DNA from 2 places in the Bacillus sp. GW823-FHT06B01 genome. Region 2 is predicted to be linked to the other one. Evidence: a T-box and tRNA genes for the amino acid it is inferred to sense, from the RefSeq annotation. Region 2 holds a T-box; the other holds one or more tRNA genes.
What was found. A T-box is a leader RNA that pairs with one kind of tRNA and senses whether it is charged. The one in region 2 lies ahead of trpS (tryptophan--tRNA ligase), so its partner is inferred to be a tRNA-Trp.
Positions count from the first base shown of each region.

Region 1: it encodes a tRNA-Trp, which carries the amino acid that the T-box ahead of trpS (tryptophan--tRNA ligase) is inferred to sense. The anticodon was not compared.

Region 1 is NZ_JBXAHR010000008.1:5,265-8,549, reverse strand. It holds gene AC1Q8N_RS25835 (hypothetical protein) at 50-1,312, opposite strand; gene AC1Q8N_RS25830 (YonK family protein) at 1,314-1,517, opposite strand; tRNA gene AC1Q8N_RS25825 (tRNA-Trp) at 1,734-1,808, opposite strand; tRNA gene AC1Q8N_RS25820 (tRNA-Ser) at 2,287-2,376, opposite strand; tRNA gene AC1Q8N_RS25815 (tRNA-Phe) at 3,233-3,285, opposite strand, start outside.
Region 2 is NZ_JBXAHR010000003.1:421,130-428,886, reverse strand. It holds gene AC1Q8N_RS15355 (ABC transporter ATP-binding protein) at 1-444, opposite strand, end outside; gene opp3C (oligopeptide ABC transporter permease) at 463-1,479, opposite strand; gene opp3b (oligopeptide ABC transporter permease) at 1,476-2,405, opposite strand; gene AC1Q8N_RS15340 (peptide ABC transporter substrate-binding protein) at 2,533-4,164, opposite strand; gene AC1Q8N_RS15335 (DUF3899 domain-containing protein) at 4,484-4,864, shown strand; T-box leader at 4,970-5,186, shown strand; gene trpS (tryptophan--tRNA ligase) at 5,261-6,250, shown strand; gene AC1Q8N_RS15325 (YjbA family protein) at 6,532-7,278, opposite strand; gene AC1Q8N_RS15320 (DUF2268 domain-containing putative Zn-dependent protease) at 7,422-7,757, opposite strand, start outside.

The sequences.
Region 1 (3,285 bases), on a different contig from region 2:
AAAGCATTAAAAAAGCACACGAGACAACCTCATGTACTTGAAAATACTTCTAATTAATTTGTAGGTTCACTTCAATTGGAATAATCTTTCCATCACCACGTACAACAATAACTCCTTGAGATGCATCAGACATCCCTTTGAAGTTTCGTGCGTAGTCATTGCGTCCCATTAAGCTACCAAAGTAAATCTCTTTCTTAGAGAAGTTACGGTCAATAACTTTGTGACTGTGGAAGTGTCCCATTACAAGAGCTGTTAATTCTACGTTATCCATAGATTCATGCGATGCGATTTTGTTTGCATCTGCTTGCTTCTCTTTGTCTCCGTGAACGAATTTGATGTAAGTGTCTTTCCCGAATTTCTTCAAGATTGAATAATTGTAATCTGTATTATCAATTAAACTTAATCGTGGAATATTCGCCATCTCAACAAACGTCTTAATGCTCTCATAAATAACTGCTGTCACATTATCACCTGTGATTACACTGTCTTTGTGTGACTGCATTCTGTCGTGATTACCACTTGTCAAACCAAGCTCTACATTGCAGTAGGCTGTTAGAGATACTACGAAATCAATTACTAAACGTGTTGCTTTATTGATTTGTTCCGCCATATTGAACTCACATTCAAATGGTTGGTTTGTAGGTCTCATTGAGATTTGCTCGATGATATCACCATTATGTATTACCGTTACGTCATTAACATTGAATGTCTTAACGTAGTAAAGAACTTCTTCTTTCATCTTCTCTAAGCGTTTCTTAGCGATTTCGAAGTTGTAGTCATTTCCATAAACACCCTCGACAACTGCTCCCACATGCCAATCTTGTAAGCAAACTACTAATTCGTTTTCACGTCTCTCTAATTTACCTTTGTAAGCATATTCGGGAACTTCAATAACACAGTTATCTAACATCGCATCTCGAACTTCTTCTGCAATTGTATGGAAGTCAGCTAAATCACGTTTAGCTTTATTCAAATCACGAAGAACAATTTGGTTCTCACGTTTTTCTTGATACATTTCACCAACCATATTGCGAATAGATTCTAATTTAGATGTAGAAACCATATCAGCATGTTTCTTAACAGGTACTAATTTACCAATCTTCTTCTGATAGTCTTTTACAAGACAACGATATGCCTCGTTTACATCTGAGTTTTCGAATCCTTCTTGTTTCATAAGTTCACGATGTTTTGACCAAACAACACGTCTACTAGGACTCATTTCTTGTAATTGAAGTTTAATTTCCACTGCTGTTTCTAAGTGTTCCTGTGATACTTCAACTACTTCGTCCTTTTTGTTCGTGTAGCGTCTCATCTTAGTATTCCGCCTCATCATTTGGCTCATTTAAAACCTTGTCCAATTTAATAGTGAATGAAATCTCAGCTCCATTAAATTTAGCTAGCTCACTATCAATATGGATATCTCCAAGGCAAACACCTTTTTTATCATATTCTGTGATAATTCGATTCTCAGCATCTAGTAAACCTTTTACACTAATCGTGTGTGTCTCTTTTGCCATGTCTACATTTCCCCTTTTTCTCATAATCCATTACGGTAAATGAAATTTTACCGACCTATATACAACAAAAAAGACACCTATCTCGGTGTCGTATAATACAGAAAATATATTATGTTATTGTATATAATATTATATAATGTATTCGTACATTTAAATTCTAAATAAGAGTGCAGGCTAGCGGAGTCGAACCACTATTAAAACCATAACCTACATATTTGGCACGCCCTCTAGGACTCGAACCTAGAATAGAAGTTTTGGAGACTTCTGTGTTACCAATTACACTAAAGGCGCATGACACCTTGCCGTTTATATTTAGTAGGAACGGCTAGGGTAGAAACCTACATACATTTGAAAAACTCACACAAGAAGTGCAGGAAACTCATGTGAGGTTGCACTTTTTCATATTTAGTTGTCTATAATGTTCGCATAAACCATCGTCAACGAACTCTATCGCTCCCACACTTGCCTTCAATATGAGAAACAGAGCGACTTTCCAATGTCTACCGTTGGTGGGTTGGTATCCTTGTCCCACATCTCTTAGTAATTAAGCTTTTTTTAAGACTCGAACCGTTAATACGCTAGCATGTATTGTCACGTATTCAAGCGTGATAGCTACCTCTTCTATCCTCAACGGTGACTGCGATGATAGCAAGCAGATAAGACAATCTCTTATCGGGATGGATAATGGTATCTTTAAATCGTCCCCCATTCGGGAATGATGCAGTTGCCTTTGCACCTGACTAATTTTTTAGGCTTAGTCCACCTTTAATGGAGGGAGAGAGGCTCGAACTCTCGCTACCTTTAAATAGGTACTAACAGTTTAGCAAACTGTCCTCTTCACCAACTTGAGTACCCCTCCAAGATAAAATCCAATTCCGTAAAAACAGAACTGGTCTTGCGTAGGCTGAGATTAAACCTCGCATTGAGTGCCTTTAGAAAGATTATATCTTCCTCTCTTATCCACGTAATCCTCTTTTGGAGCAATTACGTATCACTCACAACCGCACGTTTTAATTAGTCGCTGTGCATTCTGCGACCTGTTACACTACTACTCAATAGCTCCTATTCTGTCAACGTTGCCACGCTATTAATCTCTGCTAAGAGAACCATGCAATTCACTATCAAACAATCAGAGTTTTGCGAACTCATCATGCTCCTCATTCAACTTTCGTTGTGGGGATTTAGGTTGCCTTCGTAATGTAAGGAGACAGGCTTTCGCTTGTATGAATTTTAATTAGTCATATATTAATCATCTTTTTAGATTACCATATCTAATACCTGTATTAGTCTCTGTGACCGAAGACGTGCTGTCTCAGTGGCTTCGTAATCTTTTGGATTACAAAATACCACACGCCTTCATGTTCTTTCGCCAACTAGCTACTCAAACCGTAATCAAAGTTACTTTGGCTTTCGACCATTTCGCTTTCACTACTGACTGTCGCCCTTGCTTGTTAGACTCGGACTGTACAATCTCTCGATTCACTCTCGTTTCTTCATTACTTTAGCGTGGAGTGTATTGGTGCTAACCAATACTGCTACTACATCGTTGACCTCGTAGCGTTTTCTCCGTAATTTCACGAAACTATCACCATCATCACAATGATGACTTAGGAGTGTCGATTGTGCTTGGATTGACCGTTTACACGGTGGCAACTTGTCACATTGCCTTTACGCAACTCACGTTACGCTATCAGAGCCAAGCCTCGAAGTAAAGATGCACCTTGTAGGGTTCGAACCTACATATAACGGCTGTTTAGGCGGTCTGCTT
Region 2 (7,757 bases):
ACGCGCTTCTGGATTCGGAATACCTACAAGGTCGATTAATTCTAACGCAACTTTACGTGCGTCTGCTTTACTCATCCCTTGGTGTTTAATAAGACCTTCCATAATTTGATTCCCAATTGTCATCGTTGGATTTAATGATGTCATTGGATCTTGGAAAATCATCGCGATATCTTTCCCGCGCACTTGCTGCATTTCTTTTTCTGTCAGTTTCGTTAAGTCACGACCTTCAAATACGATTTCACCGTTTTTAATACGCCCTGGAGGATTCGGAATTAATCCCATTAACGCTTTAGAAGTAACTGATTTACCAGAACCAGATTCTCCTACAATCGCTAATGTTTCTCCTTTTTTTAAATCAAAAGTAACACCGCGTACAGCTTGTACTTCACCTGCATGTGTATCAAAGGAGACTTGCAAATCTTTTACCTCTAGCAATGTTTTCATTTTTACTTCTCCCCTCTTTTACTTACGCATTTTTGGATCTAACGCGTCGCGTAATCCGTCTGCCATTAAGTTGAATGCTAAGATTAACATACTGATGACAACCGCTGGGATGAACATCATATGTGGATACGTTTGAATTGATTTATAACCGTCATTTACAAGAGAACCAAGTGATGCGAATGGTGGCTGAATACCTAAACCGATGAAGCTTAAGAATGCCTCACCAAACACTGCTGTTGGAATTGTAAACATTGTCATTACGATAATTGGTCCCATTACGTTCGGGATTAAGTGTTTTACAATTAATTGTGTATTTGTTGCACCTAATGTACGAGATGCTAATACATATTCTTGATTTTTTAATTTCAGGATTTGTCCACGAACGATACGTGACATCCCTATCCAACCTGTAATCGCCATTGCTAGTGTAATTGACCATATACCAGATCCCATAATGATTACCATTAAAATAACGATGATTAAGTATGGAATACCGTTAATAATCTCCATAACACGTTGCATAATATTATCTACTCTACCGCCATAGAACGCTGAAATACCTCCATAAGCAACCCCAATTACTAAGTCAATCGCCGCTGCTAAAAGAGCGATATATAATGATACACGCGTCCCTTCCCATGTTCTTGTCCATAAATCACGGCCAAGATCATCTGTACCAAACCAGAAATACTCTTTAATATCACGTTTTTCATATTGGTCAACACCATATTGATCCGTACCGTCAAATGGTAGCCAATGAACATTTTCAATAACAGGAATTTTCGGTGGTAATTTCGCACGACCTAAGTCTTGCTCTTTATAAGAATGCTTACTTACCATCGGTCCTAAGATTGCTAGTAATATAATAAGCGCTAATAAAACGAAACCGAACATTGCTCCTTTATGTTGGAACAAACGTCTTCTTACATCTTGCCAAAACGTTAAGCTTGGACGGGCAATGACTTCATTATCAACATTATTTTGATTGGCTTGTTGAAATAAATCTGGAGATAATTTTTGTACATCTTTCATCATTTTTTCCCTCCCGCTAAACGAATACGAGGATCAATAATTCCGTATAAAATATCGACAATGAAAATAACTAAGATGAAAATCGCACTATAGAAAATTGTAGTTCCCATAATAACTGTATAGTCATTCACTGTAATAGATTTAACGAACTGTTCCCCTAGTCCTGGTACAGCATAAATTTGCTCAATAACTAATGTCCCTGTAATTAAACCTGCAACCATTGGTCCTAAAATTGTTACTACTGGAATTAACGCGTTACGAAGTGCGTGTTTAATAATGATAACGCCTTGACTAATTCCTTTCGCTTTCGCTGTTAAAATGTAATCAGCTTGCATAACTTCAATTAACTCTGCACGAGCAAAACGTGCGATTGTTGCGATAACTGCCATCGATAAAGCGATTGTAGGCATTACGGTAAACTCTGGTCCTTTCCAGAATGCTACTGGGAACCACCCAAGTTTTACCCCTACGAAATATTGTAGTAATGCGGCGAATACGAACGATGGTACCGACATCCCGAGTACGGAAATAATTGTCGCCCCATAATCGACCCACGTATTGTTACGAAGTGCCGCAACGATTCCTAAAATTAAACCGATAAATGTTCCTAATATAATCGCTTGTAAACCAAGTTGTGCTGATGGTCCAATGCGATCCACAATCATATCTGTTACTGGACGGTTATCATATTGGAATGATACCCCTAAATCACCTTTTGCTAAGTTACCTAAGTAACGTGCATATTGAACTGGTACTGGATCATTTAAGCCATATTTTTCAAGAATGATTTCTTTTTGTGCCGGTGATAGTTTCTCCTGGTTTTTAAGCGGAGAACCCGGAAGTAATTTCATCAAAAAGAAAGTCAGTGTAGTAATTAAAAATAATGTCAAAGCCATGTACACGAAACGTTTTAATACATAACGTCCCATAGTCAAGCACCTCCCCGTTTTTCTCAAAAGCAATAAGATAGTTTAAAATATTCTTACTTTTATTTTTTTAAAATAAGAGCACATGCCCATCATAGGCATATACCCTTATTCATGATGGAAACCATTTTTAGTTTTTTAGTTCAACCCACTTATAGCTAAATTCTCCGCCATATTTATGTTCTAATAGGCCAGTAATTGAGCCACGTTGTAAATAAGCTTTTCCGGGTTGATATACTGGAGCAATCGCTGCATCTTCAAGCAGTTGTTTTTCTGCTTGTAATAATGCATCCCAGCGAGCTTGTACATCAACTTCTGTTTTCGCTTTTTTAATTAAATCATCATACGCTGCATTTGCGTAATTTACTTTGTTTTGCGCATTACCTGTCGTATACATTTCAAGGAATGACATTGGATCCATATAATCTGGACTCCATCCCGCGTATGACATTGCGTAATCTCCACTTGCTTCAAGTTTTAATTTTTGTGCAAATGGCTGCATTTTTGTTGAAACTGTTAAACCTGGTAAGTTCTTTTCAAATTGGCCTTTTAAATACTCTCCGATTTTTTTAGCATCATCAGTATCAAAGTTTAATAGCTCTAACTCTACTTTGTCTACACCAAGTTCTTTTTTACCAGTTTCCCAGTATTTTTGCGCTTCTTTAATATCCTCTTTTATAAGCTTTCCGTTTTCTTCACGGAAGTCTTTTCCATTCGGACCTTTTGCTAAGCCTTTCGGAACAAAACCATATATCCCCTCTGAACCATCGTTTAAAATAACTTTCCCGATATTTTCACGCTCAAAGGACATTGCAATTGCTTTTCGGATATTTTTATTTGCTAAAAATTTATTCTTTTCATTTAAGCGAATAAATTGTGTAGATGGTCTCTTAATCGTTTTAAAGTCAGCATCTGATTTGTATTTGTCTACAAACTCTGATGTTAAGACTACACGATCAATTGCTTTCGTTTCATATAAATTTATAGCAGTTGAACGATCCTTAACAATATTGAAGTTTATTTCCTCAAGTTTTACTTCTTTATTTTCCCAATACGTTGGATTTTTCTTAAGTTGGAAACTTTGTTCATGCTTCCATTCATTTAATACGAATGGACCATTATAAAGTGTCGTATTGGATTCTAATCCAAATTTTGCTCCTTGTTCTGTTACAAACTTCTCATTCAAAGGATACAATGTTGGATAGACTGTTAAACTTACAAAATAAGGAACAGGGTTATCTAATTCCACTTCAAGTGTATGATCATCAATTGCCTTTACACCAAGTTCTTCAACTGGTAATTCTTTTTTGTTAACTTTCTCCGCATTTTTAACATCAAATAGTATGTAAGCAAACTTGGCACCCGTGTTTGAATCTACAGCTCTTCGCCAAGAATAAACGAAGTCTTTCGCTGTTACAGGTTCACCATTAGACCATTTCGCATCTTCACGTAACTTAAATACATACTTTTTGCCATCTTCTGATTTCTCATAAGATTTAGCGACACCTGGAACAAGCTTATCGTCTTTCCCCAGACGATATAATCCTTCCATTGTGTTATTCATGATGTTAGAAGATGCTGCATCTGTTGATAACGTCGTATCCATAGTTGGGATTTCAGCTGTCTCGGTTAGATTTAACACTTGCTTGTTTGAGGATTTTTCTTTTGCGCCTGCTTTATTATCCTCTTTTTGGTAACTACAAGCTCCTAACATACTGACAGTCAACGTCGATGCAAGTAATAACGGTATCTTTTTCTTCATGTTGTGTTGCCTCCCCTAATTGCACTTCCTGTACCCTCACTTGTAAAAAAGTAGAATTGAAAGAATAATCTCCAAGTTTCTACAATTTTCATTATACATATAATATAACAATTGTGAATATAGTTTTTTGTTTTTTTGTTAAAATTTTTAATAAAATGTTTATTTTTTTATTTTTTTGTAAAGGGATACGTTAACATTGCTACCATCATCTTGAAATCAGACCTTTAATTGCGTATAATTTTCAAAAAATTAATTCTAGTACATATTATAGCTTTTATAGTATAATAATTCTAGTAATATTTTGACGGAGGGGAACATTTTGAATAAAGTTTTTTTTCATACTTGTATACTAATTTTCATAGCGATAATCGCTTCTAGTATTGGCGCATTCCTCGTTTCATCGCAATTTTTGTTGAATTTTGTCAATATATCGTTTTATGTCGCACTATTTTTTATTCTTATAGGCGGTTTTTTATTCATATTTCAAAATGGATTTTTTAACGTAACAATTTACGCCTTCCAAAGAGTATTTGGTACGAATAAAAAAATTGAGTCTTTAATTGAAGAAGTAGAGGAACCTGTCGATAAGAAAGAACGTATTTATAAAACATATTCATTCAAATGGACGTATCCAATTTGCATTACCGGTATCGTTCTTGGGTTGTTCTCGACCCTCATTAGTTTTACTATTTTGATGTAGTTTGCAAACACTATCCCATATGATATAATAATCAGCAAAACATTTTGTTATAAAACTTTAGTTCTTTCATATTAAAAGAGCTTAAGTAACAATAAATAAATTTACATGTATGCGATGATAAAGAAGAGTACATATTGAGGCAATTTCAGAGAGCTTGTGGCTGGTGTGAACAAGTAATTGCGCAGTATGGAATGGGCTTTTGAGCACCAAACCGAACCGAAAGTAGTAGGCTTTGGCGTTATATCCAAACGTTATTATGGATTAGAGAGATTTCACAGTAGTGAAATAATTAGGGTGGTACCGCGGTCCATTCGTCCCTATAGTTTTTGGGATGAATGGGCTTTTTTGTTTGCCTTCCCTTCCCCATCACGCATTCAAATTTAGGAGGAATTACTTATGTCAGTTATCTTTTCTGGTATTCAGCCGAGTGGAACGATTACACTTGGAAACTATTTAGGAGCTATGAAGCAATTTACAGAGCTTCAAAATGAACACGACTGTTATTTCTGTATTGTAAACCAACATGCGATTACAGTACCTCAAGATCCCGTACAACTTCGTAAAAACATTCGCAGTCTTGCTGCACTTTATGTAGCATGCGGCATCGATCCTGAAAAAGCTACTTTATTTGTACAATCAGAAGTACCAGCACACGCTCAACTAGGATGGATTATGCAATCAGTTGCTTACGTTGGAGAATTAGAGCGTATGACGCAATATAAAGATAAATCTTCTGGTAGAGATTCAGTTCCAGCTGGATTACTAACGTATCCACCATTAATGGCGGCTGATATTTTACTTTACAACACTGAAATCGTACCTGTTGGTGATGATCAAAAACAACATATGGAATTAACACGCGACCTAGCAGAGCGTTTCAACAAACGCTTCCGTGAAGTGTTCACTGTTCCTGAAATTCGTATCCCAAAAGTAGGAGCTCGCGTTATGTCATTAACAGAACCTACGAAAAAAATGAGTAAATCTGATCCGAATCCAAAAGCAATGATCAGTATGCTTGATGAACCAAAAACAATTGAAAAGAAAATTAAAAGTGCTGTAACTGATTCTGAAGGTATCGTGAAATTTGATAAAGAAAACAAACCTGGAATCTCTAACTTATTAACAATCTACTCTTCATTCTCTGGAAAAACAGTTGAAGAAATAGAAGCAATGTACGAAGGAAAAGGATACGGAGACTTCAAAGGCGACCTAGCAGCAGTAGTCGTAGAAGCAATTCGTCCAATCCAAGACAAATATAACGAACTAATCAACTCACCAGAACTAGACGAAATTCTAGACAAAGGTGCAGAAAAAGCAAACCGCGTTGCATTCAAACAACTACGCAAAGTAGAAAACGCAATGGGACTAAGTAGAAAACGTAGGTAACATATAAAGCGGAGGCAGCTCGTTCAGCTCTGACTGGCTAAGGTTCTTTCGCATAGAAGACGCTTTTCATCTTCTTATGCGGAAGGTTCTTAGACACGAAGAGCTTGCTGCCGGAGCTGGATTTCTATATAAAGCGGAAGCGGCTCGTTCAAAATGTGAGGGGGATGGAGCTCCTGACGTAGAGGCGGGTTTTGCCTCGCAGGAAGGCGCGAAGCCACCGAACATTCTTGCCGCTGGAGCTAAGTTACAACAAATTAAAAAAACCGCCAATTGGCGGTTTTTTAATTTACCTTTTGCTCGTTTTCCATTTCCCATAACTTTTCAAAAAATGGCTGTCCTTTTACGAGACGCTCGCATAATTGTTCGTGCTTCTCAGACCAGCCTGTTTTCGCCTCGTCATACAGTTTAGCCCAAATATCTTCAAATTCCATATGTTGAACCATTCCATATGCTGATGGATCCCACTCTGTGAACCAATAGCGAATTTCTGCTGTGTTTTTCGTTGTATGTAATTGATCTAACGCCATAAATAATAATTGTTTCAGCTGTCTTTCTTTACGAGTTAAGCCATTCATAATGAAAGGTGATGGTGATAAAATATGATGTTCTTTTTCCATTTCTTCTACTTGGAACTCATACTTTTCTGCTTGTACGTTTTCTACCATCTCATATACCATCTGCTCTTGGCGCGGTATAAGTCTACTCTTTCGAATTGGTACATTGTAACCAATTGTGTCAATCGCAATAATTCCTTTTCCATCTGTAACAACAAAGCAATACTCTTGCTGCAAACGTTCATGATTTTTACGAATATATGCCTTATGATGTACGTCTTCCAACAATTTTTGTGGAAGCTCTAACAATTCGTCCTCGATGTAATGATATAATGTGGCATCTACTTTTAATAATGGCACTTGATCTAATAGCTCAATCGTATCATCTTTCCGCCATTCGTAAAAATGACAAACGTTATACCCATTCTCTTCACCTTCAAACCAATTTACCCATACATCATGTAGATATAACATTCATTACCCCTCACTTCACTACTGTTTGTATCAATCATTATGTTCAATTTTTCTTAACTTTATTCCACCTAAGGAAATATATTCTAATTATTATTTTTTCTTCTATTAATACTAAAAAAAACAGGAAATAGAGCTCCTGTTTTTTATATATGAAATGTATTTGCTTTATTCAATATTTCTTTTGCATCTATAGATAATAAAGAAAGTGTATCTTCTCCTTCCAATGTTACACAATCTTTGACAATATGAAATCCAAGCGCATAACCAAGCATCTTCGGATAAGAGTGAAATCCATTTAATAAGATGTCGTGCTCCCTTGTTCCTCGTTTTATACTTATTCTTTCATGTACAACATTTTTCCAATAATAAATAGCCTCTTCTTTTGAAAGATACGTCGTCCACGGTGCATTGTTTTTTTCTGAATATCTTTCCGTTACCGCTTGCTCAGCTAGCCCTTCCATAATCATCGTATCAAGTAA